2 regions of the Streptomyces sp. NPDC020884 genome follow, and region 2 is predicted to be linked to the other one. Evidence: riboswitches for the same ligand, from Rfam matches in the RefSeq annotation. Region 2 holds a riboswitch; the other holds the start of a gene.

Region 1 (14,449 bases), on a different contig from region 2:
GGCAGTTCGCGAGCTGTTGCTACATCGCTTTCGACCCGGAGACCGGGGTGGCCCGTGCCGTACGGGCGGGGCATCCGCAGCCCGTGCTGCGGCGGCCCGACGGCCGGACGGAAGTGCTGGACCTGCCCGGCGGCATCGTGCTCGGGATCGACGGGCGCGCGTCCTACCCCGTCACCCAGATGCGACTCGAACCGGGCGCGATGCTCGCCCTGTTCACGGACGGGCTGATCGAGCGCCCCGGCACGGACATCGACGAGGGGATCGAGCGGCTGCGCGCCACCGTGGAGCGCATCGGCACGGTACCCCTGGCCGAGACGGCCGACCAGGTCATCGGAGAGGCCAGAGCGGCCACCGACCGCCCGGACGACATCGCGATCCTGCTGGCCGCCCGCTGGGGCGAGACCCCGACCGTCCGGCGGCCCCCGACGGCCCGGCATCCTGGACCGGACCTGTGGCGCACGTTCCGGGGGCCGGACCCGGGGCGCTCGGCGGCAGCCCCGGATCCGGCCCCCTAGAAGGCCTCTCGTCGATCAGGCGTCGGCGGGGCGCTCGGCCGGCACGAAGGAGCCGGAGGCCTCCAGCATGCCCTCGCGCTCCACGACCTTGATCCGCTCACGGCCCTGGGCCGCACCGAGCGCCTGCTCGTGGGCGTCCAGCTTGTGCCAGCCCTCCCAGGTGGTGTACCGCACGTCCCGGTCCTGCAGGAAGGCCTCGACGGCCTCCGGAGCGGGTGTGGCGGGCTCGGGCAGCCGGCCGGCGGCGCGGTCCTCCAGGACGCAGGCGACGGTCTCGTTGGCGTCGCCCTTCGTGTGCCCGATCAGACCGATGGGGCCGCGCTTGATCCAGCCCGTGACGTAGACCGAGGCCATGTGCTCGTCACCGGAGATGACGCGGCCCGCCTCGTGCGGGACGGTGCCGGAGGCCACGTCGAAGGGGAGCTTGGGCAGTTCCTCCGAGTAGTAGCCGACGGCCCGGTAGACGCTCTGCACGTCCCAGTCGGTGAACCGGCCGGTGCCCCGGACGTTGCCGGTGCCGTCCAGCTCGGTGCGCTCGGTGCGCAGCGCCACGACCTCGCCGTCGTCGCCGAGGATCTCGACCGGGGACTCGAAGAAGTGCAGGAACAGCTTGTGCGGGCGGTCGCCGACGTCCCGGATCGCCCAGTTCTCCAGGGTCTGCGCGACCATGTTGGCCTGCTTGTTCTCGCGCCGGGTGGCGATGGAGCCCTCGTCGTAGTCGATGTCCTCGGGGTTGACGATGACCTCGATGTTGGGGGAGTGGTCCAGCTCCCGCAGCTCCATCGGGCTGAACTTGGCCTGCGCCGGGCCACGCCGCCCGAACACATGCACCTCCAGCGCCTTGTTCGCCTTGAGGCCCTGGTACACGTTGTCCGGGATCTCGGTGGGCAGCAGCTCGTCCGCCGTCTTGGCCAGGACGCGGGCCACGTCCAGGGCCACGTTCCCCACGCCGAGCACGGCGACCTTCTCCGCGGTGAGCGGCCAGGTGCGCGGGACCTCGGGGTGCCCGTCGTACCAGGAGACGAACTCGGCCGCGCCGTAGGAACCGTCCAGCTGCATGCCGGGGATGTCGAGCGCCCGGTCGGCCTCGGCGCCGGTGGAGAAGATCACCGCGTCGTAGAACGACCGCAGGTCGTCCAGGCCGATGTCATCGGGGTAGCTGACGTTCCCGAAGAGCCGGATCTGGGGCTTGTCCAGCACCTGGTGCAGGGCCTTGACGATGCCCTTGATGCGCGGGTGGTCGGGGGCCACGCCGTAACGGATCAGGCCGAAGGGCGCGGGCATGCGCTCGAAGAGGTCGATGGAGACCCCCGGGTCCTGGCAGACCTCGGATTTGAGCAGCGCGTCCGCAGCGTAGATACCGGCGGGGCCGGCTCCGACAATGGCGACGCGGACGGGGCGTGTCATGGCGTGGTGTTCCTTCGGGGCGGGCGAACGCGGGCAGGTACAGCGTACGTCGGAGGTAAGGGTTGGCTTACTAGTCTCCACCCCACACCGTAAGCGATCGTCCCGCGGGCTCGTCGACCGGCCCTGTCGCGAGTGACCGATTGATCCCTTTCCTTGTGCCGATATGGTCGATTTGGCTCTTTTGGTTCACTCATCCATAAAGGGTCTATTGGGATTGTTGAGGCATTTGCCTAGGCCTGTTTTGGCCATCACCGCGAGGGAGTGGTGAGCGTCACGTCCGAGGGTGCGGACGCAGAAGCGGATCCATCGGTTCCCTTCTGTGCGAAGAAAGTTGACGCCGTGGCGGCACGGCCCGATCCGGGAATTCCGCCATTCGATCTTGCGTGGAAAAGGGAAAGCGGAATGCGGGGGTTGTTCTGTTCCGCGTTTCTCGCCTACGGTCACCGTCAATCCGGATGGAACGCCGAATCCTGCCGCCGTCCGGGAATCCGAAACCCACTCACGTACGGCAGGAGCGGGGGACCCAGGTAAGTCGCCGATCCGTAACCGGAACGGCTTGGGGTGAAGTCGCATCTTCGTGCGGCCAGACATCTCCCGTCTGAACCCGACAGCTCACCTCGCAGGCGCCGGAGAGGAATTCCCCATGCCCGCACAGGGTAAGCACCGCCGTCCCAAGTCCACCTCGCTGAGCCGCGGCCTCGCCGCCATGACCACCGGCGGAGCCGTTCTCGCCCTGCCGGTCATCGGCGCCACCAGCGCCTTCGCGGCCCCTGCGCCCGCCGCCGCGCCGCAGGCCGTGGTGCCCGCCTCGGTGGCCGCATCGGCTGATTCCGCCGTGCGCGCCGCACCCGCCCAGCATTCCGTGGTGGCCGGCGAAACGCTTTCCAAGATCGCCCGCGAGCATTCCGTCAGCGGCGGCTGGAAGAAGCTGTACGAAGGCAACCGGAAGATCGTCGGAGGGAATCCCGACCTTATTCACCCGGGTGTCAAGCTGACCCTCGGAAGCAAGGCCGCCGCCCCGTCGGACGCCAAGGCCGGCAAGGCTGGCAAGGCTGGCAAGGCTTCCCCGTCCGCCGCACGCGGCGCCTCGGCGGACCGCGCCGACCGTTCGGAGCGCGTCGACGCCGCCCCCGTGGCACAGGCCGCTCCGGCCGCCGAGAAGAGCGCCGTCACCTACACGAACGACCTCGACGGCTGGATCAAGGAGTCGCTCGCCGTCATGGCCGAGCAGGGCATCCCCGGCACCTACGAGGGCATCCACCGCAACATCATCCGCGAGTCCTCCGGCAATCCGGCCGCGATCAACAACTGGGACTCCAACGCGGTCAAGGGCACCCCGTCCAAGGGGCTGCTCCAGGTCATCGACCCGACCTTCCAGGCCTACCACGTGCCCGGCACCTCGACCGACAGCTACGACCCGGTCGCCAACATCACGGCCGCGTGCAACTACGCCGCGGACCGGTACGGCTCGATCGACAACGTCTTCGGCGCGTACTGAGCCTTCCCGTACAGGCCTGAGGGGCCCCGGACCACGGTCCGGGGCCCCTCAGGCCTGTACGGGAAGTTACCCCCAAGTTTCTAGTGACTTACCACGCGATCGACAGTAGAACCTGTTGCACTCTGTCGAGAGTGAGGGATGTCACATGAGTGACGCTACCACGCAGGATGGCGAGGCCAAGGGTGTCTCGCGTCGAAGGTTCATCACAGGAACAGGTTCTCTTCTGGGGGCCGCGGCGCTTGCCGGACCCGCCGCGCCGTCATGGGCGAGCGTCCGCACGGCAGCGGCGCCGATCGGCTCCGGCGCCCATGTGCCGGTCCTGGTCATCGGCACCGGATACGGCGGCTCCGTGGCCGCCCTCCGGCTCGCCCAGGCCGGCACGGACGTCCACATGATCGAGATGGGCATGGCCTGGGACACCCCGGGCGCGGACGGCAAGATCTTCGCCAACACCACCAGACCGGACGACCGCTCGTTCTGGCTGCGGACCCGCACCAAGCAGCCGCTGAGCAACTTCCTCGGCTTCCCCATCGACAAGAACGTCAACCGCTACACCGGCATCCTGGACGCGGAGGAGTTCTCCGGCATCACGGTCTACCAGGGCCGCGGCGTCGGCGGCGGGTCCCTGGTCAACGGCGGCATGGCCGTCACCCCGCGCCGGGAGAACTTCGGCGCCATCCTCCCGACGGTGAACGCCGAGGAGATGTACAGCACCTACTACCCGCGCGCCAACAGCGGGCTGGGCGTCACCACCATCGATCCCGCGTGGTTCGACACCGTCGACTGTTACCAGTACGCCCGGGTCGGCCGAAAACACGCCCAGCGCTCCGGCTTCCCGTTCCTCTTCGTGCCCGCGGTCTACGACTGGGACTACATGAAGCAGGAGGCGGCCGGAACCGTCCCCAAGTCAGCCCTGGACGCCGAGATCCTCTACGGCAACAACTACGGCAAGAAGTCGCTCCAGAAGACCTACATCGACCGGATCAAGGCCACCGGCCGGGTCACCATCACCCCGCTCCACAAGGTCACCACCGTCACCCCCGCCCCGGGCGGCGGCTACACGGTGCTCATCGACCAGCTCGACACCAGCGGCCAGACCACCGTCACCAAGACCGTCACCGCGGACAAGGTGTTCTTCGCCGCGGGCAGCGTGGGCACCAGCAAGCTGCTCGTCGGCCTCAAGGCCACCGGTGCGCTGCCGCTCCTCAACAACGAGATCGGCAAGGGCTGGGGCGACAACGGCAACGTCATGTGCGGCCGCGCCAACCACCTCTGGGACCCGACGGGGCAGGTGCAGTCCTCCATCCCCACCGGCGGCATCGACAACTGGGACGCCGGCGGAGCGTTCGCCGAAGTCGCTCCGCTGCCCACCGGGATCGAGACCTGGGCCTCGTTCTACCTGTCGATCACCAAGAACCCCAACCGCGCCCAGTTCACCTGGAACGCGGCGGCGGGCAAGGCGGAGCTGAACTGGCAGACGGCGTGGAAGCAGCCGTCCATCGACGCCGCGAAGACCATCTTCGACAAGATCAACCAGAAGGAGGGCACGATCTACCGCACGGACCTCTTCGGCGTCTACAAGATCTGGGGCGACCACCTCACCTACCACCCGCTGGGCGGCGCGGTCCTGGACAAGGCCACCGACAACTACGGCCGGCTGCACGGCTACCCGGGCCTGTACGTCATCGACGGCGCCCTGATCCCCGGCAACACCAGCGTCAACCCGTTCGTCACCATCACCGCGCTCGCCGAGCGCAACATCGAGCGGATCATCGCGACCGATCTGTAGGTGACCACGGAGAGCCCGGGGCCGGGAGTGCCAACCCGGCGGCCCCGGACTCCGTCAGGGGTGTTCGACCCTTTCCCGGTGACCCGGCAGAACGCACACCGCGTCGATCCCCAGCACATGGTTGAGCCGCCCGAACGCCAGCCACGAGCCGATGCTCATCGTCAGCTCCACGATCTCCGCCTGGCTGTAGTGCGCGGTCATCCGCTTCCAGAAGGCATCGTCGAGACCGTGATGGTCGAGCGTGTACCGCTCGGCGTACTCCGCCGCCAGCCGGGTCCGCTCGTCGAAGGCATCGGTCGTACGCCACTGGATCACCGCCGCGGCGAACGCCTCCTCGACCTTCGCCCCGTCCCGCTCGGTCCGCCAGTCCAGGCAGAACAGGCACCCGTTGATCTGCGCGACCCGCAGCCGCGCCGCCTCGAACTCCCGCAGCCCCAGCGTCGTGTGCTCGTACACGGACATGGAGAAGGTGGCCGCGGCCATGCCGATGCCGGGGACCATCTCCCCCCATACGTAGCCGATGGGCTCCTGGCCCTCCGGAATATCGATGATCATGCCGGTCTCCTTCCCAGCCTGCCGACCGCAGGCCGCAGCGGAACGTCGAGTGCGTCGTACAGGCCCGGTTTCGCGTCCACCAACCAGTCGATCGCCGAGACGAGCCGTCCGACCGCGGTGGCGTTCCCGCCCGCCGACCGGTTCTCGCCCTCGTCGGAGGCCTCGACCGTCACCTCGATACGGGGACGGCCCTCGATCACCACCCGGTGCGCGCCCACCCCGTCGGGCGGGGAGGGCCAGTCGGGCGCGCACGAGGGATGAATACGGGTGATGTGCTCGATGACGATGCGGGGCACGCCGTCCACGATGCCCTGCACCTCGAAGCGCACGGCGCCCTGCGTGCCCGCCGCGAACCCGCCCATCGTGCGGGTCTGCACCTCTCTCTCCAGCGCCCGGCGGTCCAGGGTCTCGCGGATCTCGTCGAGCTCGACGCCCAGCGCCCGCGCCATGAGACGTATCTGACCGCCCCACACCATCGTCGGAACGCTCTCCGCCAGCATCAGCGGCTCGTAGTCCATCGGGTGCCCCATGCCGATCAGATGGCGCACCGACTCCTCCTGCTCGTACGTGGAGTAGTCGAAGATCTCCTGGCAGCGGATGACGTCCACCTCGGTGCCGAGACCGCTGACCAGCAGGGGCAGCACGTCATTGCCCCAGCCGGGGTCGACGCCGGAGACGAAGAGCGAGCCGCCGCCCTCGGCGACGGCGGCCAGCACCGGGTCCCGCAGCTCCGGTGGGGCGTTGCGCTGGTCGTAGAGCGGATAGAGGGAGGGCGTGACGACCACCGCGCCGGCCCGGATCGCCCGGCCGATGTCGGCGAGTGCGTCGTCGGGGCGGATGTCGCCGGACGCCGCGTAGACCACCGCGCGCGGACGGGCGGCCAGGACGGCGGCGATGTCGTCGGTGGCCGCGACCCCGAGCGTGCGCCCGACCCCGCCGAGCTCGCCGGCGTCGCGGCCGACCTTGGCGGGATCGTGCACGAGGACGGCGGCGAGTGTCAGTGCCGGATGGGCCTCGACGGCGCGGATCGCCGCGCGGCCGACGTTGCCGGTACCCCAGACAACCGTGGGAATCATGCGCGGAGGGTAGCGGCCGGGCCTTGCACTTCCCAGAGCCGTGACAGGACCAAATCCGACGGGACAAAAGGGAGTTCCCGGGCCGGCGGTGATCCGCCGGCCCGGGAACCGTACAAGGCGTCGCCAGGGCCTACCGCTTGGCCCGTGCGCCGTTCGGGGTGCCGGAGATCGTGAACTGCGAGCCGGGCTCGATCAGCACGTCGCCGTCGGCCGAGTCGGTGATGGTCACGTCGGACAGGGTCGCGTTGCCGCGCGCACCGCCCATCGCGAGAATCCCGGAGCCGTTGTTGGACTTGTCGATCCGGACGTTCTCGATCGTGACGTCCGGCATCAGACCGCCGCCCGTCTTGAACTGGATCCCGTCATAGGTGGAGTCGATGATGTCCGTGTCGCGGATCGTGACGCCGGGGATCGGCAGGTTCTGCGGGAAGAGGGTGATCGCGCCGAACTCCTGGTCCTCGTTCCAGAAGGCTCCGCCGGTGCGGTACAGGGCGTTGCCCGCGATCAGCGTCTCCCCGGAGAAGGGCAGCGGGTCGTGGTCGGTGGCCAGCATGATGGCCGGGTAGTTCATGGTGTCGGAGATGATGTTGTTCTCGATGCTGTTGTCGTAACCGCCGTAGATCGCGATGCCGTTGGCGCGCCAGGGCAGCTGGATCGTGTTGTTGCGGAAGCTGTTGTCGTGGGCGATGTCGGTGGACTGGTCCTTGACGTACTTGCTGGACCAGACGGCGAGCGCGTCGTCGCCGGTGTTGCGGAACGACGAGTTGTAGACCGTGGAGTTGCGCGTGCCGTTGGCGAAGTTGATGCCGTCGGCGTAGGTGTTGCGAATCCGCACGCCGGTGAACTCGACGCCGTCGCCCGGGTTCCACAGGTCGGGGATGTTGTCGAAGTCGCGGCCGGCCCAGACACCCACGTTGGCGTGCTCGATCCAGACGTTGCTGATCTTGGTGTCCTTGCCGAAGCGGCCGTTCAGCGCGACGCCGCCCTCCTGGTTGCCGTCGCCGCCGCGGATGGTGCCGGAGCCGAAGATCGCGATGTCGGAGATTTGCGTGTTGTCGTCGATGTCGAAACCGAAGTTGCCCTCGTGCGGATGGTTGATCCCGCCCGCCTCGTGCGGCGGGGTCAGGGTGTAGAGCTGGGAGTGCCACATGCCCGCGCCCCGGATCGTCACGTCCGAGATGCCGACCTGGTTCCACTGGCCCCGGTCGAGCGGGTCGTCGGTGAGGATCTTCTGCTCCTGGCGCCACTGGCCCGCCGGGATCCACACGCAGTCGATCTCGCCCTCCTGGTTCGCCGTCACCGCGCGCTGGATCGCGTCCGTGTCGTCGATCCCGTCGTTCGCCACCGCGCCGTACGTGGTGATGGACACGCAGCCCGACGGCTGGGCCGAGGGCGCTGCCACCTGCTCCAGGTCGATCAGGTCGATGACGTAGAAGGCGGCGTTGTCGCTCGCGTCCCGCTGGAGGCGGAACTTCGTGCCGGCCGGATAGGTCTGCGCGAGCAGCGCGTGGGACTCGTCGAACAGCCGCCGGGCGTCGCCGCCGGGGGTGTTGGTGAGCCCTTCGGGGCTGTCGGTGTTCCCGTACAGCCAGCTGTGCTTCGAGGAGAGGTCGAGCTTGCGGACGAACTCTCCGTCGGCGTACAGGCTGATGGTCGCCTCGCGGCCGCCACCGCCCGGCGCGTCGGGGATGGAGTTGCGCACGACGACGGAGTTCGACGGAGCGGTCGAGGTGAACTCGACGAACTCACCGGTGGAGTCGAGCCGCACCGACTCGCGGCCGGAGGACTCGGTGGCGTAGTTGGTGTGCCCGAAGGTGCGCACGGCGTCGGACTGCAGCAGTGTGCCCTCGTAGTCGGCGGCCTCGGCCTCCAGCTCCGTGTACGGCACGGCCGCGCCGCGTCCGACCACGATGGAGCGGGCGAACACGTTGTTGCTCTCGCTGGTCTCCGCGACCAGGTTCGTGGCGTCCGCGGTGGCGGTCAGCGTGGCGCCGCCGCTCGCCGCCGTCCAGCTGCCGCTGACCGTCACGTTCGCGGTCGCGCCCGCCGCGATGGCCGGGGTGGTGCCGTTCAGGGTGGTGGAGCCGACGGCCAGGCGTGTGACGGTGCCCGCGCTCACCGCGCTGGTGCCGCGGTTGTGCACCCCCACGGTGAAGGAGACCGCCGCGCCGACGGCCGGGTTGGACGGGCTGGAGGTGATGGAGCGGACCTCCAGGTCCGGGCCGGGGCTCTGTCCGACCACCAGCGGGGAGGCGGTGGTGCGGCTGTTGTTGGCGTTGTCCGACTCGACGACCGTGTCGGTCGGGTCGACCAGCGCCGAGACGGCGTAGGAGCCCTGCGACCGCTTGCCCGCCTCGACCGAGACCTCCTCGGAGGCGCCGGCGGCGAGCGGGCCGACCGGGGCGCTGCCCACGACCACCCCGCCCAGGCTCACATTGACGGTCGTCGCGGGGGAGGCGGCCGAACCGATGTTGCGGACGGTCCCCTCGACCGTGATGTCGTCCGTCTCGGACGGGGACGAGGGGCTCCAGGACAGGGCGCTCACGGTGAGGTCGGGGTTGGGCGCGGCCGTCCCCAGCACCTGGATCTCGGCGACCTGCGCGCCGGGCGCACCGGTGTTGGAGAAGAACTTCAGCTGGAGGTCGGCGACCCGTCCGTCCACCGGGATGGTCACCGTGTTCTGGTTGCCGGCCGGGTCGAACGCATAGCCGGCGCGGGCCCGCAGTGAGGTGAAGGCGGTGCCGTCCTGGGTTTTGCCGAGCACCTGGATGTCCTGCGTCCGGCTCGCCCAGATCGCGTCCGGGGCGAGCTTGACCACCACGGACTCCAGGTCCGCGTCGGCGCCGAGCTTCACCGTGAGGTCGGCCGGGAGGCCGTTCGACTCCCAGTAGCTGCCGACGTCGCCGTCGTTGGCGTTGGCGGCCGGGAATCCGCCGTGCGATCCGCTGGCGGTGACGGTCTTGCCCCGGGCCAGATCGGTGGCCTCAGCCGCGCTCGCGGCCACGGGCAGGAGTCCGACGGAGGCCAGTCCGGCTATCAGCAGTCCGCTGATCGACCGCCTGGTCGCTCGTTTGCATCTCATGACGTCCTCTGCTTCCACAATAATTGAGTCGGCAAGTCAATCTTTTGCGCTCAGAGGTTCATAGATTTCTGCCCTGTTTCGGATTTGTCAACGGTCTTCGCATGGCCATGTCATCTGGATGTGCGAAGTGACGTCATGTCAGGCAGCCGGAGGGGCCGCTCTGTTCAGGGCGTGGGCGCACCGATGGCCAGCAGCAGCACCACGTCCACCGCCGCCACGGCCACCGCTCCGGCCAGGGCGGCCTTGCGCCACCGGCGGCCGAGCGCCGGACCCGCGAGCGCCGCCGCGCCGGCCAGCACGAGCGCCGCTGCACCCCCGGCGTCCACCGGTCCGGGCGGCCCGAGCGCCAGCACCGCCGTGGCGCCGAGAAGCGGCAGCGGCAGCAGCAGCCGGGTCCCCGGGTCGCCCAACCGGTGCGGGAGACCCCGGATCCCCGCCGCCCGGTCCGCCGCGATGTCCGGGAGCGTGTCGGCCAGATGCGCCGCGAACCCGAGGAGGGCCCCGGCCGTCACCGTCCACCACCGGGGCCCCGGTCCGCCGGGCAGGGAGAGGGCGACGGCGGCGGGCAGGGCGCCGAATCCGACCACGTACGGCAGCCAGGACAGGGCGGTCGCCTTCAGCCGCAGGTTGTAGAGCCAGGCGGCCGCGACCGCGGCGAGGTGCACCGCGCCCGCCAGGGCGCCGCAGGCCAGCGAGAGCGGTACGCACAGGGCGAGCGCGATCGTCGCCGCCGCCCACACCGCGCCGGTCTCGACCGTGCCGTCGGCCGCGGGCTTCCCCCGCCGGCCGGCGCGGGCGTCACGCCGTGCGTCGTACGCGTCGTTGCACCAGCCCACCGACAGCTGACCGGTCAACACCGCCGCCGTGACCAGGGCGGAGCGGGGGCCGCCGAGACCGGAGCCCAGAGCGAGGGCACAGGCGAGCGCGGTGACCGCGAACGCCGGACCCGGGTGGCACGCCAGAGCGAGCCCCGCGGCCCGGCCCCGCCGCCCCGCGCCGGCCGGCTCCGCGCCGGCCGCGCTCACCCTGTCCGTGGCGTCCATCAGGCGATCGTAGGGGGCTGTCGCCCCGTCAATACGGCGACCGGGCGGGTCCCTTGCCGCGATTCCCCACCCGTTGTGGGCAGGATGGTGTCATGACGCCACCGAAGCAGGAGGCAGGATGACCCGCATCGCCGCGGTGCACGGGGCCCTGCCGCCCCATCGCCACACCCAGCGCGAGGTCACCGACATGGTGGCCCGCACCTGCCTGCCGCCCGGCGCCGACCGCCGCGTCCTGGACCGGCTCCACGAGAACGCCCGCGTCCGCAACCGGCACACCGTGCTGCCGCTGGACGGCTACCGCGACCTCGACGGCTTCGGCGACTCCAACGACGTGTTCATCCGGTCCGCCGTCGACCTCGGCGCCCAGGCCGTCCGCGGCGCACTGCGGGCGGCGGGGCTGCGGCCCACCGACGTGGACCTGTTGCTGTTCACCTCCGTCACCGGCATCGCCGCCCCCTCCGTCGACGCCCGGCTCGTGACCCGCCTCGGACTGCGGTCCGACGTCAAACGACTGCCCGTCTTCGGCCTCGGCTGCGTCGCCGGAGCCGCCGGCACGGCCCGGCTCCACGACTACCTCCTCGGCCGCCCCGACGACGTCGCCGTGCTCCTGTCGGTCGAGCTCTGCTCCCTCACCTTCCAACGCCACGACACCTCGCCCGCCAACCTGGTGGCGACCGCGCTGTTCGGCGACGGCGCGGCCGCCCTGGTCGCCCTCGGCGGCCGCCGGGCCGTCGCCGGGCCCGAGATCGTGGCCACCCGCAGCCGGATGTACCCGGACACCGAGCACGTCATGGGCTGGGACATCGGCTCCACCGGCTTCACCGTGGTCCTCGACCCGGCGGTGCCCGACGTCGTCCGCCGCTATCTCGCCGACGACGTACGGGAGTTCCTCGGCGAACACGGTCTCAAACCGAAGGACGTCGCCCACTGGGTGTGCCACCCGGGCGGCCCCAAGGTACTGGAGACCGTCACCGAGGTCCTCGACCTGCCCGACGGCGCGCTCGACGTCACCTGGCGCTCGCTGGCCGACGTCGGCAACCTGTCCTCGGCCTCGGTCCTGCACGTCCTGCGCGACACCATCGAACAGCGCCGGCCGGAGCCGGGCACCCCCGGGCTGCTGCTGGCCATGGGCCCGGGATTCTGCTGCGAACTGGTGCTGCTGCGCTGGTAGGACGGAGAGACCCGATGACCCGACACCCGCGCCCGCCCGTGAACGGAAGCCCTATATGACCTGGTACACCCTCCTGGTACTGGCCGTCGCCGCCGAGCGCCTCGCCGAACTCGTCGTGGCCCGCCGCAACACCCGCTGGAGCCTGGCCCGCGACGGCGTCGAATCGGGCCGCGGGCACTATCCGGCGATGGTCGCCCTGCACACCGCGCTGCTGGTCGGCTGCCTGGCCGAGGTCGGGTTCGCCGACCGGCCCTTCCCGCCCGTCCTCGGCTGGACGATGGTCCTCGTCGTGGTGGCCGCCCAGGCGCTGCGCTGGTGGTGCATCCGTGCGCTCGGCCCCCGCTGGAACACCCGCGTCATCATCGTCCCCGGCCTGCCCCGCGTCACCGGCGGCCCCTACCGGTGGCTGAGCCACCCCAACTACGTCGCCGTCGCCGCCGAGGGCCTCGCCCTGCCCCTGGTCCACGGGGCGTGGGTGACCGCCCTGGTGTTCACCGCCCTCAACGCCGCGCTCATGGCCGTACGGATCCGCTGCGAGGACCGGGCGTTGGCCCGGCTCCCGGCCGTCGACGCACCGGCGTGATCGACGTCCTGGTCGCCGGCGGCGGACCGGCCGGACTGGCCGCCGCGATCGCGGCCGCGACCGGGGGCCTGGAGGCGGTGGTCGTCGAACCGCGCACCGCCCCCGTCGACAAGGCGTGCGGCGAGGGCATCATGCCCGGCGGCGTCGCGGCCCTGCGCGACCTCGGCATCCGGGTGGCCGGCCACGAACTGCGCGGCATCCGGTACACCGACGGCCGGCGCACCGCCGAGGCGGCGTTCCGGGGCGGCCCCGGCGCGGGCGTCCGCCGCACCGAGCTCCACGCCGCCCTGCACGAGCGGGCCGCCGCCCTCGGCGTACGCGTCGTCACCGGGAAGGTGGGTGAGGTCCGGCAGGACGAGCGCACCGTCACGGCCGCCGGCATCCGGGCGCGCTGGCTCATCGCGGCCGACGGCCTCCACTCGCCGCTGCGCCGCACCCTGGGCCTCGACCGGCCCGTCCCCGGGCCCGGACGCTACGGGCTGCGCCGCCACTACGCGCTCGCCCCGTGGACCGACCACGTCGAGGTGCACTGGTCCCGGCACGGTGAGGCGTACGTGACCCCGGTCGGCGAGCGTCTGGTGGGGGTGGCCGTCCTGAGCCGCGACCGCCGCCCCTACGACCGGCACCTGGCCGCCTTCCCCGCCCTCGCGGCCCGGCTCACGGGCGGTCCCGAGGCCACCCCCGTACGCGGGGCCGGTCCACTGCGTCAACGGGCGCTCGGCCTCCGGGCCGGACGCGTCCTGCTGGTCGGCGACGCCGCGGGCTATGTGGACGCCCTGACCGGCGAGGGCATCGCCCTCGCGGTGGCCACCGCGACGGCCGCGGTCGACTGCCTGACCGCCGGGCGGCCCGAGGACTACCCCCGCCGATGGGCGCGGGCCACCCGGCGCTACCGCCTGCTCACGGCGGCGCTGCTGGGCGCCGCGGGCCACCCGTCCTCGGGCCGGCTGATCGTCGCCGCGGCCCACCGGGCCCCCGCCGTCTTCCGCGCCGCGGTCCACGCGCTCCAGTGAACGAGGGGCCCGCGCGGGCCGCTCGGCGCTCGATTGGCGGGGCCCCCGGTTCCGGCATAACGTCGGTCGGGTGAACGCCCGCGTTCACCCGACCGACGGAGAGACCGGCCGCCCCCACGGGGCGCACTGCCCTCGGCACGAGAGACGAACCCCACTATGACGGGCTCCCACGCGACACCCGCGCATCCGGCGAAGACCCCTGAACGGCAGCGGGGCAGCGGACTGGCACTGCTGGTCATCGCCTCGTGCCAGCTGATGGTGGTGCTCGACGTCACCATCGTCAACATCGCGCTTCCGCACATGCAGAAGGACCTGGGGTTCTCCACCGAGAACCTCTCCTGGGTGATCAACGCCTACACCCTGACCTTCGGCGGCCTGCTGCTGCTCGGCGGACGTCTCGGCGACATCCTCGGCCGCCGCCGGGTCTTCATCTTCGGGGTGCTCCTCTTCGTCTTCGCCTCGCTGCTCGGCGGGCTCTCCCAGGAGGGCTGGCAGCTGCTGGCCGCCCGCTCCCTCCAGGGCGTCGGCGGGGCCATCGCCTCGCCCACCGCCCTGTCGCTGATCACCACCACCTTCCGCGAGGGCCCCGAACGCAACCGCGCGTTCGGGGTGTTCGCCGCCGTCTCGGCGGGCGGCAGCGCGATCGGACTGCTGGCGGGCGGAGTGCTGGTGGAGTGGCTCGACTGGCGCTGGGTGCTGTTCGTCAACGTCCCCATC
Region 2 (14,449 bases):
GGACGGGCTGCACATCGAGCGCTGGCTGCCGAAGGCGTCCCAGCGGGGGCGGGCGGCGGATCTGCGGATCGTGGTGGTCGGCGGCCGGGCGACGCACGCCGTGGTGCGGACGAGCACGAGCCCCATGACCAATCTGCATCTCGGCGGCGCGCGCGGAGACCTCGACGAGGTCCGGGCCGCCGTGGCGGCGGCGGGCGGCTGCTGGCGCGAGGCGCTGGCGATGTGCGAGCGGACCGCGGCCTGCTTCCCCGGGACGCCCTGTGTGGGCGTCGATCTGCTGCCCACGGCCGGCTGGCGGCGTTTCGCCGTCGGCGAGGTCAACGCCTTCGGCGACCTGCTGCCCGGACTGACCGGTCTGTCGGGCAGCGGCGCCGAGGGCCTGGACACCTATGCGGCGCAGGTCGCCGCCGTACTGGACCGAGCAAGGAACCACCGTGCCGTCACCGCTTCCTGACCCTCCCGCGCCCCCCGAGTCCTCGGGGTCCGGCAGGCCCGATATGGGCGAGGTCGTGGGCAGCCACGATCTGCTGCTCGTCACCCTGGACACCCTGCGCCACGACGTCGCCGTCGAGCTGGCGGCCGCCGGGCGCATCCCGAACCTGGCCCGGCATCTGGCCGGCGGCCGCTGGGAGGAGCGGCATGCTCCGGGCAGCTTCACCTACGCCTCCCACCAGGCGATGTTCGCCGGGTTCCTGCCGACCCCCGCCGCCCCGGGGCCGCATCCGCGGCTGTTCGCGGCGCGGTTCGCGGGCAGTGAGACGACGGCGGACGGCACGTTCGTGTTCGACACCCCCGATCTGGTGTCGGGACTGGCCGCCGAGGGGTATCGCACGGTGTGCGTCGGCGGGGTCGGCTTCTTCAACGGTCGGGGGCCGTTGGGTTCGGTGCTGCCGGGGATGTTCCAGGAGAGCCACTGGGAGCCCGGCTTCGGCGTCGCCTCGCCCACCTCGTTCGAGGAGCAGGTCGCCCGCGCGGAGGACGTCGTCGCGGCGCTCCCCCGGGAACAGCGGCTGTTCCTCTTCGTCAACGTGTCCGCACTGCATCAGCCGAACTGGTTCCATCTGCCAGGGGCGACCCCCGAGGCGGGCGACTCCCGCGCCACGCACGCGGCGGCCCTGGAGTACGTCGACCGGCACATCGGCCGGCTCTTCGCCGCGGCGAGCAGCCGGCGCCGGTGCTTCGCCATCGTCTGTTCCGACCACGGCACCGCCTACGGCGACGACGGCTACACCGGGCACCGGCTCGGCCACCCGGCCGTCTGGACCGTCCCGTACACCCACTTCTTCCTCGACCCGCTCGATCCGGGGGACGCCCGATGACCAGCAGCACCGCGGCAACGGCCACGGCCGTCCGGCCCTACGAGAGTTACGTCTACGCCTATCCGCACAAGACGGCCTACCGGCCGCTGCCGGACCGCCCGTCACTGCGGGCGCTGTGGGCGGCGGAGCCGAAGGACGCGCTGTCCCTCTACCTCCACATACCGTTCTGCGAGGTCCGCTGCGGCTTCTGCAACCTCTTCACCCGGATCGGCGCGCCCGAGGAGCTGACGACGCGCTATCTGGACGCTCTGGAGAGGCAGGCCACAGCCGTCCGGGAGGCGCTGGGCGACGAGGGGCCGGTGCGGTTCGCCGCGGCGGCGTTCGGGGGCGGCACGCCGACGTTCCTGACCGCCGGGGAGCTGGAGCGGCTCTGTGACATAGCGGAGAAGCGGATGGGTGCCGACCTGCGCTCGGTGCCGCTGTCGGTGGAGACCTCCCCGTCCACGGCGACGGCGGACCGGCTGGCGGTGCTGGCCGAACGGGGCACCACCAGGATCAGCATCGGTGTGCAGAGCTTCGTGGACGAGGAGGCGCGGGCGGCGGTCCGCCCGCAGCGCCGCGCCGATGTGGAGGCGGCGCTCGGCCGGATCCGCGAGGCCCGGATCCCGGTGCTGAACGTCGACCTGATCTACGGCATCGACGGGCAGACCGAGCGCAGCTGGCTCGTCTCGCTGGACGCGGCGCTGGCCTGGCGGCCGGAGGAGCTGTATCTGTATCCGCTGTACGTCCGCCCGCTCACCGGCCTGCACCGCCTGGGCGCGGCGGCCGGGGGCCGGGCGGAGGCCCTGGAGCAGGCGGCCTGGGACGAGCAGCGGCTGCGGCTGTACGCGGTGGGCCGGGATCATCTGCTGGCGCACGGCTACGAGCAGGTGTCGATGCGGATGTTCCGGCGCGCCGACGCCCCGCGGGAGTCGCAGGACGGGCCGGAGGACTACGCCTGCCAGACCGACGGCATGATCGGCCTGGGCTGCGGGGCCCGGTCGTACACGGCGGCCCTGCACTATTCCTTCGACTACGCGGTGGACATGCGGGAGATCCGGTCGATCATCGACCGCTTCACCTCGACCGAGGACTTCTCCCGCGCCGAGGTCGGCCGGTACGTCGACGCCGAGGAGGCGCGTCGTCGGCATCTGCTGCAGTCGCTGCTCCAGGCGGCGGGGCTGCCGGTGGCGGACTACCGGGCCCGGTTCGGCACGGATCCGCGCGCGGACTTCCCCGCCGAGCTGGCGGGGTTCGCGGACCGGGGCTGGCTGGACCCGGCGGCGCCGGACGGCCTGCTGCGGCTGTCCCCGGCGGGTCTGGCCCACTCCGACGCGCTGGGTCCGGCGCTGTTCTCCCACGGGGTGCGGGCCGCGATGTCCGCGTACGAGCGGAAGTGAGGCGGACATGGACCTGACGATTCTCTACCGCGGCCCGCTCGCCTCCTGCGACTACGACTGTCCGTACTGCCCGTTCGCCAAGCGGCGGGACAGCCGCGCGCAGCTCACGGCTGACCGGGAGGCCCTGGAGCGGTTCACGCTCTGGGCGGCGGCGCAGACCGGCGACCGGCTGTCCGTGCTGTTCACTCCCTGGGGCGAGGGACTGGTGCGCTCCTGGTACCGGCGGGCGCTGACCGAGCTGTCGCGGCTGCCGCACATCGGCCGGGTGGCGATCCAGACGAACCTGAGCTGCCGCACCGACTGGCTGGCGGACGCCCATCCGGAGCGGATCGCGCTCTGGTGCACGTACCACCCGGGGCAGACGCCCTACGAGCGGTTCCTCGGCCGGTGCCGGGAGCTGTCCGGGCTCGGGATCCGCTACAGCGTGGGGGTGGTGGGTTTCGAGGCCCATCTGGCGGAGGCGCGGCGGCTGCGGGCGGCGCTGCCGCAGGAGGTCTATCTCTGGGTGAACGCCGCCGAGGGCCACACGTACACCGACGAGGAGGCGGCCCGGTGGACGGAGCTGGATCCGCTCTTCCCCTACAGCCGTGATCCGCACCGCTCGGCGGGGCTGCCCTGTCGCACGGGCGAGTCGGTGATCTCGGTGGACGGGGACGGCACGGTGCGGCGCTGTCACTTCGTCAAGGCCGAGCTGGGCAATCTCTACGACGGCAGCTACCGCCGGGCGCTCGGCCCGCGGGCCTGTCCGCTCGCCGTGTGCGACTGCCACATCGGCTATGTGCATCTGGAGTCGCTGCCGCTGTACGACGTGTTCGCGGGCGGTGTCCTGGAGCGGATACCGGCCGGGCCCGGTGCGGGCACGCCGCCGGACGGGCTCGTCGCGTCGAGCCCGTCCCGGCGTGCGCTTCCCCTGCTGGAGCCGTGACCGCGACGACGGCTACAGCGGCAGCAGGTCCGGGCGCTTCGCCTCGACGTGGTCGCCGGAGGACTCGCCGCGCAGCCGTCGGCCGATCCAGGGCACGAGGTATTCGCGGGCCCACTGGATGTTGTCGCGCCGTTCGTCGAAGGGGGTGCGCTGGGCCTGCGGCGGCCAGGGCTGGTCGGGCTCGGCGGGCACGTCGTGGCCGAGGACCTGGGCGGCGCGCAGGGCGACGCGGGTGTGGCCCTCGGGCGACAGGTGGAGTCGGTCGTTGTCCCAGGCCCGGCGGTCCTGGACCGAACGGAGCGACCACAGGTCCAGCACGGGGCACCGGTAGCGGTCGGCGATGGCCCGCAGATGGACGTTGTACGTGGCGATCTTGCCGCGCATGTGGCGCAGCACCGGAACGCCCCGGGTGTCGAAGCCGGTGGTGACCATGACCGTGCCGACGGCGTTGCTCAGGTCGGCGACCGCCCGCTCGAAACGCTCGGCGAGGTCGTCGGGGTCGGTGCCGGGCCGGATGATGTCGTTGCCGCCCGCGCAGAAGCTGACCAGGTCGGGGGCCAGTTCCTTGGCGCGGGGGATCTGCTCCTCGACGATCTGGTCGAGGAGACGTCCGCGTACGGCGAGATTGGCGTAGCGGAAGTCACCGTGCGGGGAGTCCTCGGGGCCGGCCGCCGCGTCGGGGGCGGGGAGCCGGTCGGCGAGGAGGACCGCGAAGCGGTCCGCCCAGCCGACGAAGGTCCCGTCGGGGCCGGGGTCGCCGACGCCTTCGGTGAAACTGTCGCCAATCGCCGCGTACGACCCGATGGTGTGCTGCTGGTTGTTTCTCGAATCGTCTGCCACAAGGACTTATCCTGCATCGTCCGATGTGACCTACGCGACCGTAATACGGGGTTGACGGGTGGTGAGATAGACCACCCGGTCAGTTTTTGGTAAAGCCGGAATAAAGAGAGGGGCGGTGCGCCGCCGCGCACCGCCCTTCTCCCTGCTTCTCGCCGCACTCGGTCAGACGGAGACGCCGTGCTGACGCAGGTACGCGATCGGGTCGACGTCCGAGCCGTAGCTCGGGCCGGTGCGGACCTCGAAGTGCAGGTGCGGGCCGGTGGAGTTGCCGGTGGAGCCGGAGAGGCCGATCTGCTGGCCGCCGGTGACGGTCTGACCGACCGAGACGTCGAGCGAGGACTGGTGGGCGTACTGGGAGTACATGCCGTCCTCGTGCTGGATGACGACCTCGTTGCCGTACGAGCCGCTGTTGCCGGCCGAGACCACGGTGCCCGGTCCGATGGCGAGGACGGGGGTGCCGGAGGCGGCCTGGAAGTCCGAGCCGGTGTGGTAGCCGCTGGACCAACTGGCGCCGGAAGCGCGGTACTGGGTGGTGACGTTGGCGCTGGCGAGCGGGGCCGACCAGCCGGAGCCGGTGGCCTCGGAGGAACCGGTCTGCGCGGAGCTGCCGGAGCCCTCGGAGTCGTCGGCGGAGATCGTGTCGCCCTTGGGGGCTTCCTTCGGCGCGGCCTTCGGGGCCGGTTCGGCCTTCTTCGGGGCGGCCTTGGGAGCGGCGGACTTCTCGGCCGGGGCGGAGCCCTTGGCGCCGAGGGTCAGCTTCATGCCCGGGTGGATCAGGCTGGGGTTCTCGCCGACGGTGGAGCGGTTGTCCTGGTACAGCTTCTCCCACCCGCCCTTGAGCCGGTGCTCGGCCGCGATCTTCGACAGGTAGTCGCCGGAGACGACGGCGTACGTCTTCGGGGCGGTCTTCGGCGCGGCGGGGGCGGCCGGTGCGGTGTGCGCGGCGGCGACCGAGGCGGCGGCGGGCTTCGCCGCCGGAGCGGCCTGGTCCGCGGCGCTCGCGACGGTGGCGCCGATGAGCGGGAGGGCGAGTGCGGCGCCGCCGGTCCCTGCGGCGAGGACGCCGCGGGAGATCGGGCCGGACTTCGGACGACGGTGCTTACCCTGTGCGGGCATGGGGAAGTTCCTCTCCGGCGCCTGCGAGGTGAGCTGTCGGGTTCGGGCTGGAGATGCCCGGTCGCACGTGCGGCGACTTCACCCCGAGCCGGTCCGGATCGCTCCGGATCGGCGGCTTACCTGGTTCCCCCGCTCCTGCCACGCGTGAGTGGGTGGGTGCGAATTCCGGGCGGCGGCAGGATTAGGCGGTCCGTCCGGATTGCGGCGACCGTAAGCGAGCCAGGACGAGCGGAACAAGCCATCGGTTGCGTACCGGAATCATCTATTCAATATCGTTTCGCATTTCCCGTCACACTCCGTGGATTACGGATCTTGTATTTCCGTACGGGGAACGGGATAACGCGGGGGCGCGCTCACCACGGTCCGTCACGGATATGATCCCGCTCACCTTCGCAATCCCATCTCCCCCATTAGCGGGGCATGTTCTGCGAAATGCACCAATACGGACATGGTGTGGGCGACTGTTCTGACGCCCGGTCAGCCCAGCCCCGGAGGCTTTCCGCACCGGGGCGTGCGGCCATCATGATTTTCCGCCGAATCGATGTCGTATCGTCACGGGAGCGCCCTCGCCGGCGAGCCGCGCCGACGCCAGAGATCCCAGGAGCCACCGTGACGCAACAGGTGCCGCAGGTCCCGCCGACCGAGACCGCGCTGGCCGGAGTCCGCAACTTCCGCGACGTGGGCGGGCTCCCCACCACGGACGGGCGACGCACCGCTTTCGGCCGGCTCTACCGCAGCGGACATCTGGCGAACGCCACCGCCGAGGACGCGGCCTTCCTCGGCGGGCTCGGACTGCACACGATCTTCGACTTCCGCAATTCCGCCGACCACCGGCTCGACGGGTACGACATCGAGCTGACCGGTGTCCGCAATGTCAGCATTCCACTCTCGGACCCGGCCGACGGCGCGGAGTTCTGGCGGCTGGTGCGCGACGGGAACATCGAGCAGCTGCGCTCGATCCTCGCGCACGGCAAGGGCACCGAGCGCATGATCCGGATGTACCGCTCGACGATCGAGGACCGCACCGCCGAACACAGCCGGGTGCTGCACGCCCTGGCCGAGGACAGCGTCCCGGCCCTGATGCACTGCGCCGCGGGCAAGGACCGGGCCGGTCTCTCGATAGCGATCGCGCTGCTGGCGGTCGGCGTCGGGCCGGAGGCGATCGAGGCGGACTACCTCAAGTCCAACGATCCCCACCGCCGGTACAAGGTGAAGCGCACCGATATGTCCGAGGTCGGGATGTCTCCCGAGGTGACGGAGCTGCTGAACCCGCTCTTCGGGGCGGAGGCCGCCTACCTCGCGGCGGCGTTCGCGGCCATCGAGGAGAACTGGGGAACGACCGACCGCTATCTGGCCCAGGGGCTGAAGGTCTCCCCCGAGACCCGGGAGCGGCTGCGCGAGCGCCTGCTCGACCCGAGCTGATCCGGCCGGCGACAGCGCGCCGGGTGACGGGCCCTCACTTGCTTCCGGCCACCACGAAGAGCAGGTAGAGGAAGCCCGCGATGACGTGGCCCGCCACCAGATAGGCGAACAGCCGGATCACGACGCCGCGCGGCATCCGCTTCTCCTGCGTGTCCTCGTTCTCACGACGCCCGGGACCCAGCGGGTCGTAATACTCGGAATCGGTCATGACGGTCCTCTCTGCCGGACTCACGGCCGGTCAGCGCGGGTGCAGGGCGTTGCCGAGGCAGAGCTCGGCGGCGGGGCTCTGCAGCAGGGTGTGGACGAAGAGCAGCTCCGCGCCGCCGCGGTCGACGGCCGCGATCCGGTGCGGGGTGAGCGAGTCGAAGTGGGCGCTGTCGCCGGGTTCGAGGTCGTGGACGGTGTCGCCGAGCCCGACCCGCAGCCGTCCCTCCAGGACGTACAGCCACTCCTCGCCGGGATGGACCCGGACCAGGTCGCCCTGGGCCCCGTAGGGAACGCGCACCCGCAGCGCCTGCATCGCACGGCCGGAGCCGCCGACCTGCCGGTACATCCAGCCGTCCGCCTCCGCCCCCTCGAAGCCGCCGCCGCGGACGATCGCGTCCCGTTCGGGCGGCTGCTCGCCGAGGAGCTCGGAGACCGTCGTACCGTAGATGCGGGCGAGCCCCAGCAGCATGGGCAGCGAGGGCTGCCGGCGGCCGGTCTCCAGCCGGGAGAGATGGGCCGGGGAGAGTCCGGCCCGGCGGGCGGCGGTCTCCAGGGTGAGGCCGCGGTCGCGGCGCAGGTCACGCAGTCGGGGTGCGACGCCGGGGAGCTCGTCCGGCACCCCTTCGTCCGGGGGGTTCATGGCTCCATTGGGCCAGGATCTTTCCTTTGAGGCAAATAACTTGCCTCAGAGGCAAAGCCCTCCCGGGGGCCGGTCAGCGGTTGGCCACGGCCTGCTTGACCAGCGTCCGGCCGAAGTCCCACATCAGTCCGCCGCCGCTGTGCGCGTCGTCCATGACGGACGTGAACGCCGCCACGAACCGGTCCACCTCCGCGTCCCCGATGATCAGCGGCGGGATCAGCTTGATCACTTCCAGGTGGTCGCCGGAGACCTGGGTGAGGATGCGGTGCTTCTGGAGCAGCGGTACCACGACCATCTGGGCGAAGAGCCCCTTGCGGGCGGCCTGGAGCATGGTCCAGCGGCTGCGCAGCTTCAGCGAGGCGGGCCGGCCGAACTCGATGCCGATCATCAGCCCGCGCCCGCGGACCTCGTGCAGCAGTTCGTAGCGGTCCACCAGGGCCGCCAGCCGCTCGCGCAGCAGATCGCCGGTGCGCCGGGCGTTCGCGACGGTCTCCTCGTCCTCCATCACCGTCAGGACGGCCAGGCCGGCCGCCATCGCCTGGGCGTTGGAACCGAAGCTCGCGGAGTGGACGAGGACCCGGTCCATCGAGGAGAAGACCTTGCGGAAGATCCAGTCCTTGCCGAGGGTCGCGCCGACGGGCACATAGCCGCCGGAGAGCGCCTTTGCCACGCACACCAGATCGGGCTCCACGCCCTCCTCGTGCTGGTAGGCGTAGAAGTCCCCGGTCCGGCCGAGGCCCGTCTGCACCTCGTCGACAATCAGGAGCGCCTTGTACCGGTGCAGCAGCTCCTGCGCCTCGCGCAGATGGCCGGGCGGCGCGGCGAGCACCCCCTTGCCCTGGATCGGCTCGACGACCAGGGCCGCCACATCGCCCCGCTTCAGCTCCCGGCGCAGCGCGTCCAGGTCGCCGAGCGGGATCGCCGTGTCCGGCAGCAGGGGGCCGAAGCCGTCGCGGAAGCCGCTCTCCCCGTTGACCGAGAGGGAGCCGGCGGTGAGCCCGTGGAAGGCGTGGTCGCAGTAGAGGATCCGGGGCTTCCCGGTGGCGTGGCGGGCGAACTTCAGCGCCGTCTCGACCGCTTCCGTGCCGCTGTTCCCGAAGAAGACGCGGTCCAGGTGCGGGCTGTGGGTCAGCAGCTTCTCGGCGAGCAGTCCGGGCAGCGGCTGGCAGTCGAAGCGGGTGAGGTCGGCGAGCTGGGCGTCCAGGACGTCGTGCAGGGCCCGGCGGACGACGGGGTGGTGGCGGCCGAGGCCCATGACGCCGAACCCGGCGAGCATGTCGAGGTAGTCGTTGCCCTCCGCGTCCCAGAAGTACGCGCCCTCGGCCCGCTCGTAGACCTTGTCGAAGCCGATGGTGTGCAGCATGCGCGGCAGCTGGTGGTTGAGGTGGCGCGCGTGCAGGTCGTACCGCTCGGCCCCGCGCTCGGCGAGGAGCCGCGCCAGGTCGAAGCCCTGGGATCCGCCGTCCGTCATCGCCCGCTCTTCTCCTTCGGGTGTGCTGTCGCGGGGCCGGCCGCCCCGGGTGACCCGTGACGGCCGGCCGTGCCTCGTCGGTCGGCGCGCCTCAGCGGTTGCCGCTGATGGTCTCCCGTGCCGCGCGCAGGGATTCCTTCAGGGACCCCATGGTGGCGAGCACCGCCGTGGGTTCGTAGCCGCAGTGCGCCATGCAGTTGGCGCAGCGCGGGTCCTTGCCGCGGCCGTACTTGTCCCAGTCGGTCTCCTCGATGAGCTGACGGTACGTCGGTACGTAGCCGTCGCTCATCAGGTAGCAGGGGCGCTGCCAGCCGAAGAGGGAGTAGTTCGGAATCGCCCAGGCGGTGCAGGGGAAGTCCGCCTTGCCCTCCAGGAAGTCCAGGAAGAGCGGCGAGTGGTTGAGCCGCCAGCGGGCCCGGTTGCCGCCCGCGAAGGCCTTCTTGAACAGCTCGCGGGTCTGCTCGACGCCGAGGAAGTGCTCCTGGTCGGGGGCCTTCTCGTAGGCGTAGGCGGGCGAGATCATCATCTCGTCGACGTGCAGGTCGTCGTTGAGGTAGTTGAGGACCTCGATGATGGTCTGCGGGGTGTCGGTGTTGAAGAAGGTGGAGTTGGTGGTGACCCGGAAGCCGCGCCGCTTGGCCTCCTTCATCGCGGCGACGGCCTCGTCGAAGACGCCTTCCTTGGCGACCGATTCGTCGTGCCGCTCGCGCAGCCCGTCGATGTGCACGGCGAAGGCGAAGTACGGGGACGGGGTGAACTTGTCGAGCTTCTTGCGCATCAGCATCGCGTTGGTGCAGAGGAAGACGTACTTCTTCTTCGCGACGAGCTGGCGCACGATCTCGTCGATCTGCGGATGCATCAGGGGTTCGCCGCCGGCGATGGACACCATGGGGGCGCCGGATTCGAGCACCGCGCCCACCGCCTGGGCGACCGGCATGCGCTGCTTCAGGACGCCGGCCGGGTGCTGGATCTTCCCGCAGCCCTCGCAGGCGAGGTTGCAGGCGAACAACGGCTCCAGCTCGACGATCAGCGGGAACTTCTCACGCTTGCGGAGCTTCTGTTCGAAGAGATACGTCGCAACCTTGATGGACTGACGGAGCGGCATGGCCATCTGGCTCACCTCCTGGGGAGCAGTAAAGATCGGTGCCATTCGTAGAAAGCCGGAAGGACGGCACGAAGAACGCGGAAGGCTGATATTCCACCGCGGACCGTGCCGATGCGGACGAGCTCATGCTCTGGAGCGTCCACGACCACCCGGACGGCCGCAACCGGGCGTGGTCCGTGGCACAGGGCGGTACGCAGCGTCGCGGCGGACTCCATGTCCACCGCGATGGCCCCGCCCGCCCGCAGCGCGGCCCGCTCGGGGCCCCGTACGACGTGGTCGGAGCCGGTCAGCGGGCCGGTGTGGACCGTGCGACCCGGAACGGCCCTGGCGAGCGCGGCGACCAGGACACCGGTGCCCGCGCAGGGGGTGAATCCGTCCGTGTCCCGGGTCTCCTCGGCGACGACCAGGTCCCCGGGGTGCATTCCCGGCGCGAGGCCGGCGCAGAAGCCGGAGGCGATCACGGCGGCGTCGGGGGCCCCGCCGGGGCCCAGGAAGCGCGCCACGGCCGCCTCCGCGGCCCGGGGGCCCATGCCGGTGCGCAGGACCCGCACCGGGCCGGGAGCGGGCCTGCCGCTGCGCAGGGCCACCTGCTCGATGCCGAGCGCGCAGGCGACCAGCAGCGGTGGCTCGGGGCTCCCGGACCCTCGCGGATCGCCCATCAGGCCCCCTCGGCGGCGTCCGCGCGGTCGGCGAACGGGTCGCCGTACACATAACGCCCGAGTGCGGTGAGGGGGAAGACCTGGCGGTAGAGGTGATAGTTGATGGAGAAGTCCCAGGGGAAGCCGGTGCCGGTGAAATGCGGCTCGTCCCAGGAGCCGTCGGCCTGCTGCGCCTCGGTCAGCCAGGTGACGCCGCGGGCGACCGAGCGGGTGTCCCGGCGGCCCGCGGCGAGGAGGGCCAGGAGCGCCCAGGCGGTCTGGGAGGCCGTGGACTCACCGTGCCCGATCCACTTCTCCTCCTGGTAGGAGCGCAGGTCCTCGCCCCAGCCGCCGTCGTCGTTCTGGACGGACTCCAGCCAGGAGACGGCCCGGCGGATCGCGGGATGTCCGGCCGGCAGTCCGGCGGCGATCAGAGCGGGCACCACGGACCCGGTGCCGTAGACGTAGTTGACGCCCCAGCGGCCGAACCAGGCCCCGCACGGCTCCTGTTCGGCGAGCAGCCACTCGATGCCCTCGCGGGTACGGGGGTGCTTGGCGAGGCCCTCGACGGCGAGCATCTCCACCACATGGCCGGTGACGTCGGCCGACGGGGGGTCGATGACCTCGCCGAAGTCGCAGAAGGGCAGACGGTTGGGGAAGGAGCTGGTGTTGTCGGCGTCGAACGCGCCCCAGGCGCCGTTGCGGGACTGCATCCCGAGGTTCCAGCGGACCCCGCGGTCGATGGCGGCTTCCAGGCGGGCGGGGTCGGGGTGGCGCACCCGGCGCAGTGCCAGGACGACTTCGGCGGTGTCGTCGATGTCCGGGTAGTTGTCGTTGTGGAACTCGAACGCCCAGCCTCCGGGGGCGAGTTCGGGCTTGCGCACGGACCAGTCGCCGGGTCTGGTGATCTCCTCGGCCAGCATCCAGTCGGCGGCCTTCACCAGGGCGGGGTGGTCGGGTCTGAGTCCGCCGTCGACCAGGGCGATGGTGGCCAGGCAGGTGTCCCAGACGGGCGACTGGCAGGCCTCGATCATGCGGGCGCCGTCCTCGCGCCGGACGGCGAACCGGTCGAGCGAGGCCAGGCCGGCCTTCATCACCGGGTGGTCGAGGTCGTAGCCGAGCAGATGCAGGGCGATGACGGAGTAGACGGCGGGCGGCTGGATCCCGCCCCAGCAGCCGTCGTTCTCCTGGCGCTCGATGATCCACCGGGCCGCCAGGTTCATCGCGATGCGGCGCAGCGGGCGCGGGGCGACCTTGTGGTAGAGGTGCAGCCCCTTGTCGAGGCGCTGGAAGAGTCCGTCCCAACTGGCGGGCGGGGCAAGCTTCCTGGCCGGGTTGGGGTGGTCCGGGTCGGTGTGCAGCTCGTCCAGCGCGAAGGGCGCGGCGCGCACCGGGCGCTTCGCGGAGACGACGGTGAGCGGCACGATGGTCTGGCGGGCCCAGCAGCCGAAGTCGTAGATATTGAGCGGGACCCACTTGGGGAAGAACATGAGCTCGGGCGGCAGTTCGGGGAGGTCGTCCCATTTCCACCAGCCGAACAGGGCGAGCCAGATGCGGGTGAACACGCGGGCTGCCGCGATGCCGCCCTGCTCCCTGATCCAGCCGGAGGCGCGCGCCATGTGCGGTTCGTCGGGGCGGTCCCCGGCCAGCCGCAGGGCGAGGTAGGCCTCGATCGTGGCGGAGAGGTCGCCCGGTCCGCCGTAGAAGGTGTTCCAGGTGCCGTCGCCGAGCTGTTCGCCGCGGATGAAGAGGGCGGCCGCCCGGGTGGTCTCGGGGTCCTGGATGCCGAGGAACTGACGCAGGAGCAGGTCCTCGGCGTCCATCGTGACGTTGGTGGCCAGGTCGCCCTTCCACCAGCCCTGCTCGTCCTGCCTGCCGAGGAGGTGCTCCACCGAGCGTTCCGCGGCCCGTCGCGCGGCGACGGTCACGTCGTCCGCGGCGGTGGTCGATTCGGTCGGATCGTCCGCCGAGGCTGCGGAGAGGTGCACAGCCCCGGTGGATCCGTCGGTCGTCGCTGTCATGAGCTTCCCCTTCGTGCAGTCGGTTCTCTGCTGTGCTGGGGTCTCCGTCGGCCGGCGCCCGGTAGAGGGGCGCCGGCCGGCGACTGCGAGTCATATGCGAAGAGTGGTCATCTCTTTCGTACCACCACGAAGTCGGCGAGCTCGGTGAGCTGCTCCCGCACCCGGTGGGGCATGTCGACGGCGTGCAGCGCCTCGATGGCGACCGCGTGCTGACGACGGGCTTCCTCAGCGGTCCACTCGCGGCCGCCCGCCTCCTCGATGAGTGCCGCGCGGGCGGCGAACTCCTCTTCGGAGAAGCTGTCGAAGTCGTTGCTCTTCGCGTCGGCGGCGAGCAGTTCGCCCAGCCGCTCGGAAGCCTCGCCGCCCGCGGCGAGCGCCGCGACGACGGGCAGGGACTTCTTGCGCTGGCGCAGGTCGCTCCAGGTCTGCTTGCCGGTGGCCTCCGGGTCGCCCCAGATGCCGAGGAGGTCGTCGACGGCCTGGAAGGCGAGGCCGAGGTGGTAGCCGTACGCCTCCAGGGTGTCGGCGGTGCGGTCGTCGGCGCCGCCGAGCACCGCGCCGATGGAGACGGCGCAGGCGAGCAGGGCGCCGGTCTTGTTGCCCTCCATCTCCAGGCACTCCTCGACGGTGACCCGCTCGCGGTGCTCGTAGGAGATGTCCTGGGCCTGACCGTCGATGAGCTTGCGGGTGGCGGTGGTCAGCCGGCGGGCCGCGCGGCCCGCCTCGACCGTGCCGAGCTCCAGCAGCAGGTCGTAGGCCAGGGCGAAGAGCGCGTCGCCGACCAGGATCGCCTGGGCGGGGCCGTGCGCCTTCCAGACGGTGTCGCGGTGGCGGCGCTGCTCGTCGCCGTCCATCAGGTCGTCATGCAGCAGCGAGAAGTTGTGCACGAGTTCGACGGCCACCGCGCCGGGGATGCCGGCCTCGGCGGGGGCGCCCGCCGCCTCGGCGGACAGCAGGGCGAGCGCGGGGCGCACGGCCTTGCCGCCGTCGCCGTCCGCGGGCCGCCCCTCGGCGTCGATCCAGCCGAAGTGGTAGGCGGCGACGGTGTCCATGGGCGGCGCGAGCCGGGCCACGGCAGCCCGCAGGACCGGCGCTGACAGGGCTCGTCCGCGCTCCAGAAGCGCGGTGACGTCCGCGGTGTCCGCCACGGTGTCGAAAGCCGGATTCGCCGGGGTCACAGACTCTCCTCTTGTTCCGGTGGTACTGCTCATGCCGCCTCCTGCAGCGGATGTCCATGGGGGCGGCCGAGGTCGTGCAGGGCCGCGTCGGCGGCGCCGGCGCCGCTGCGCACGGCACCCTCCATCGTCGCGGGCCAGCCGGTGGCGGTCCAGGCCCCTGCCAGCTGGAGACCGGGCAGCCGGGTGCG

What was found. Region 2 has a riboswitch for cyclic di-AMP ahead of ACH4UK_RS15620 (peptidoglycan DD-metalloendopeptidase family protein). Riboswitches for the same ligand answer to the same signal wherever they lie in the genome.
Region 1: linked by a shared signal. The riboswitch ahead of ACH4UK_RS32295 (transglycosylase SLT domain-containing protein) and the one ahead of ACH4UK_RS15620 (peptidoglycan DD-metalloendopeptidase family protein) in region 2 are both predicted to bind cyclic di-AMP.

The regions. Positions count from the first base shown of each region.
Region 1 is NZ_JBIRRY010000012.1:106,284-120,732, reverse strand. Features, by position in the region: gene ACH4UK_RS32305 (SpoIIE family protein phosphatase) at 1-515, shown strand, start outside; gene ACH4UK_RS32300 (FAD-dependent oxidoreductase) at 531-1,922, opposite strand; cyclic di-AMP (ydaO/yuaA leader) riboswitch at 2,374-2,561, shown strand; gene ACH4UK_RS32295 (transglycosylase SLT domain-containing protein) at 2,566-3,420, shown strand; gene ACH4UK_RS32290 (GMC oxidoreductase) at 3,566-5,209, shown strand; gene ACH4UK_RS32285 (carboxymuconolactone decarboxylase family protein) at 5,264-5,764, opposite strand; gene ACH4UK_RS32280 (dihydrodipicolinate reductase) at 5,761-6,840, opposite strand; gene ACH4UK_RS32275 (CARDB domain-containing protein) at 6,971-9,922, opposite strand; gene ACH4UK_RS32270 (UbiA family prenyltransferase) at 10,087-10,965, opposite strand; gene ACH4UK_RS32265 (type III polyketide synthase) at 11,084-12,136, shown strand; gene ACH4UK_RS32260 (isoprenylcysteine carboxyl methyltransferase family protein) at 12,192-12,719, shown strand; gene ACH4UK_RS32255 (NAD(P)/FAD-dependent oxidoreductase) at 12,716-13,732, shown strand; gene ACH4UK_RS32250 (MFS transporter) at 13,889-14,449, shown strand, end outside.
Region 2 is NZ_JBIRRY010000004.1:311,209-325,657, reverse strand. Features, by position in the region: gene ACH4UK_RS15645 (STM4014 family protein) at 1-454, shown strand, start outside; gene ACH4UK_RS15640 (STM4013/SEN3800 family hydrolase) at 498-1,319, shown strand; gene ACH4UK_RS15635 (STM4012 family radical SAM protein) at 1,316-2,698, shown strand; gene ACH4UK_RS15630 (STM4011 family radical SAM protein) at 2,706-3,623, shown strand; gene ACH4UK_RS15625 (SGNH/GDSL hydrolase family protein) at 3,636-4,463, opposite strand; gene ACH4UK_RS15620 (peptidoglycan DD-metalloendopeptidase family protein) at 4,626-5,579, opposite strand; cyclic di-AMP (ydaO/yuaA leader) riboswitch at 5,583-5,744, opposite strand; gene ACH4UK_RS15615 (tyrosine-protein phosphatase) at 6,189-7,001, shown strand; gene ACH4UK_RS15610 (DUF6126 family protein) at 7,036-7,209, opposite strand; gene ACH4UK_RS15605 (helix-turn-helix domain-containing protein) at 7,240-7,848, opposite strand; gene ACH4UK_RS15600 (aspartate aminotransferase family protein) at 7,922-9,319, opposite strand; gene hpnH (adenosyl-hopene transferase HpnH) at 9,411-10,430, opposite strand; gene ACH4UK_RS15590 (1-hydroxy-2-methyl-2-butenyl 4-diphosphate reductase) at 10,436-11,083, opposite strand; gene shc (squalene--hopene cyclase) at 11,083-13,083, opposite strand; gene ACH4UK_RS15580 (polyprenyl synthetase family protein) at 13,191-14,294, opposite strand; gene hpnE (hydroxysqualene dehydroxylase HpnE) at 14,291-14,449, opposite strand, start outside.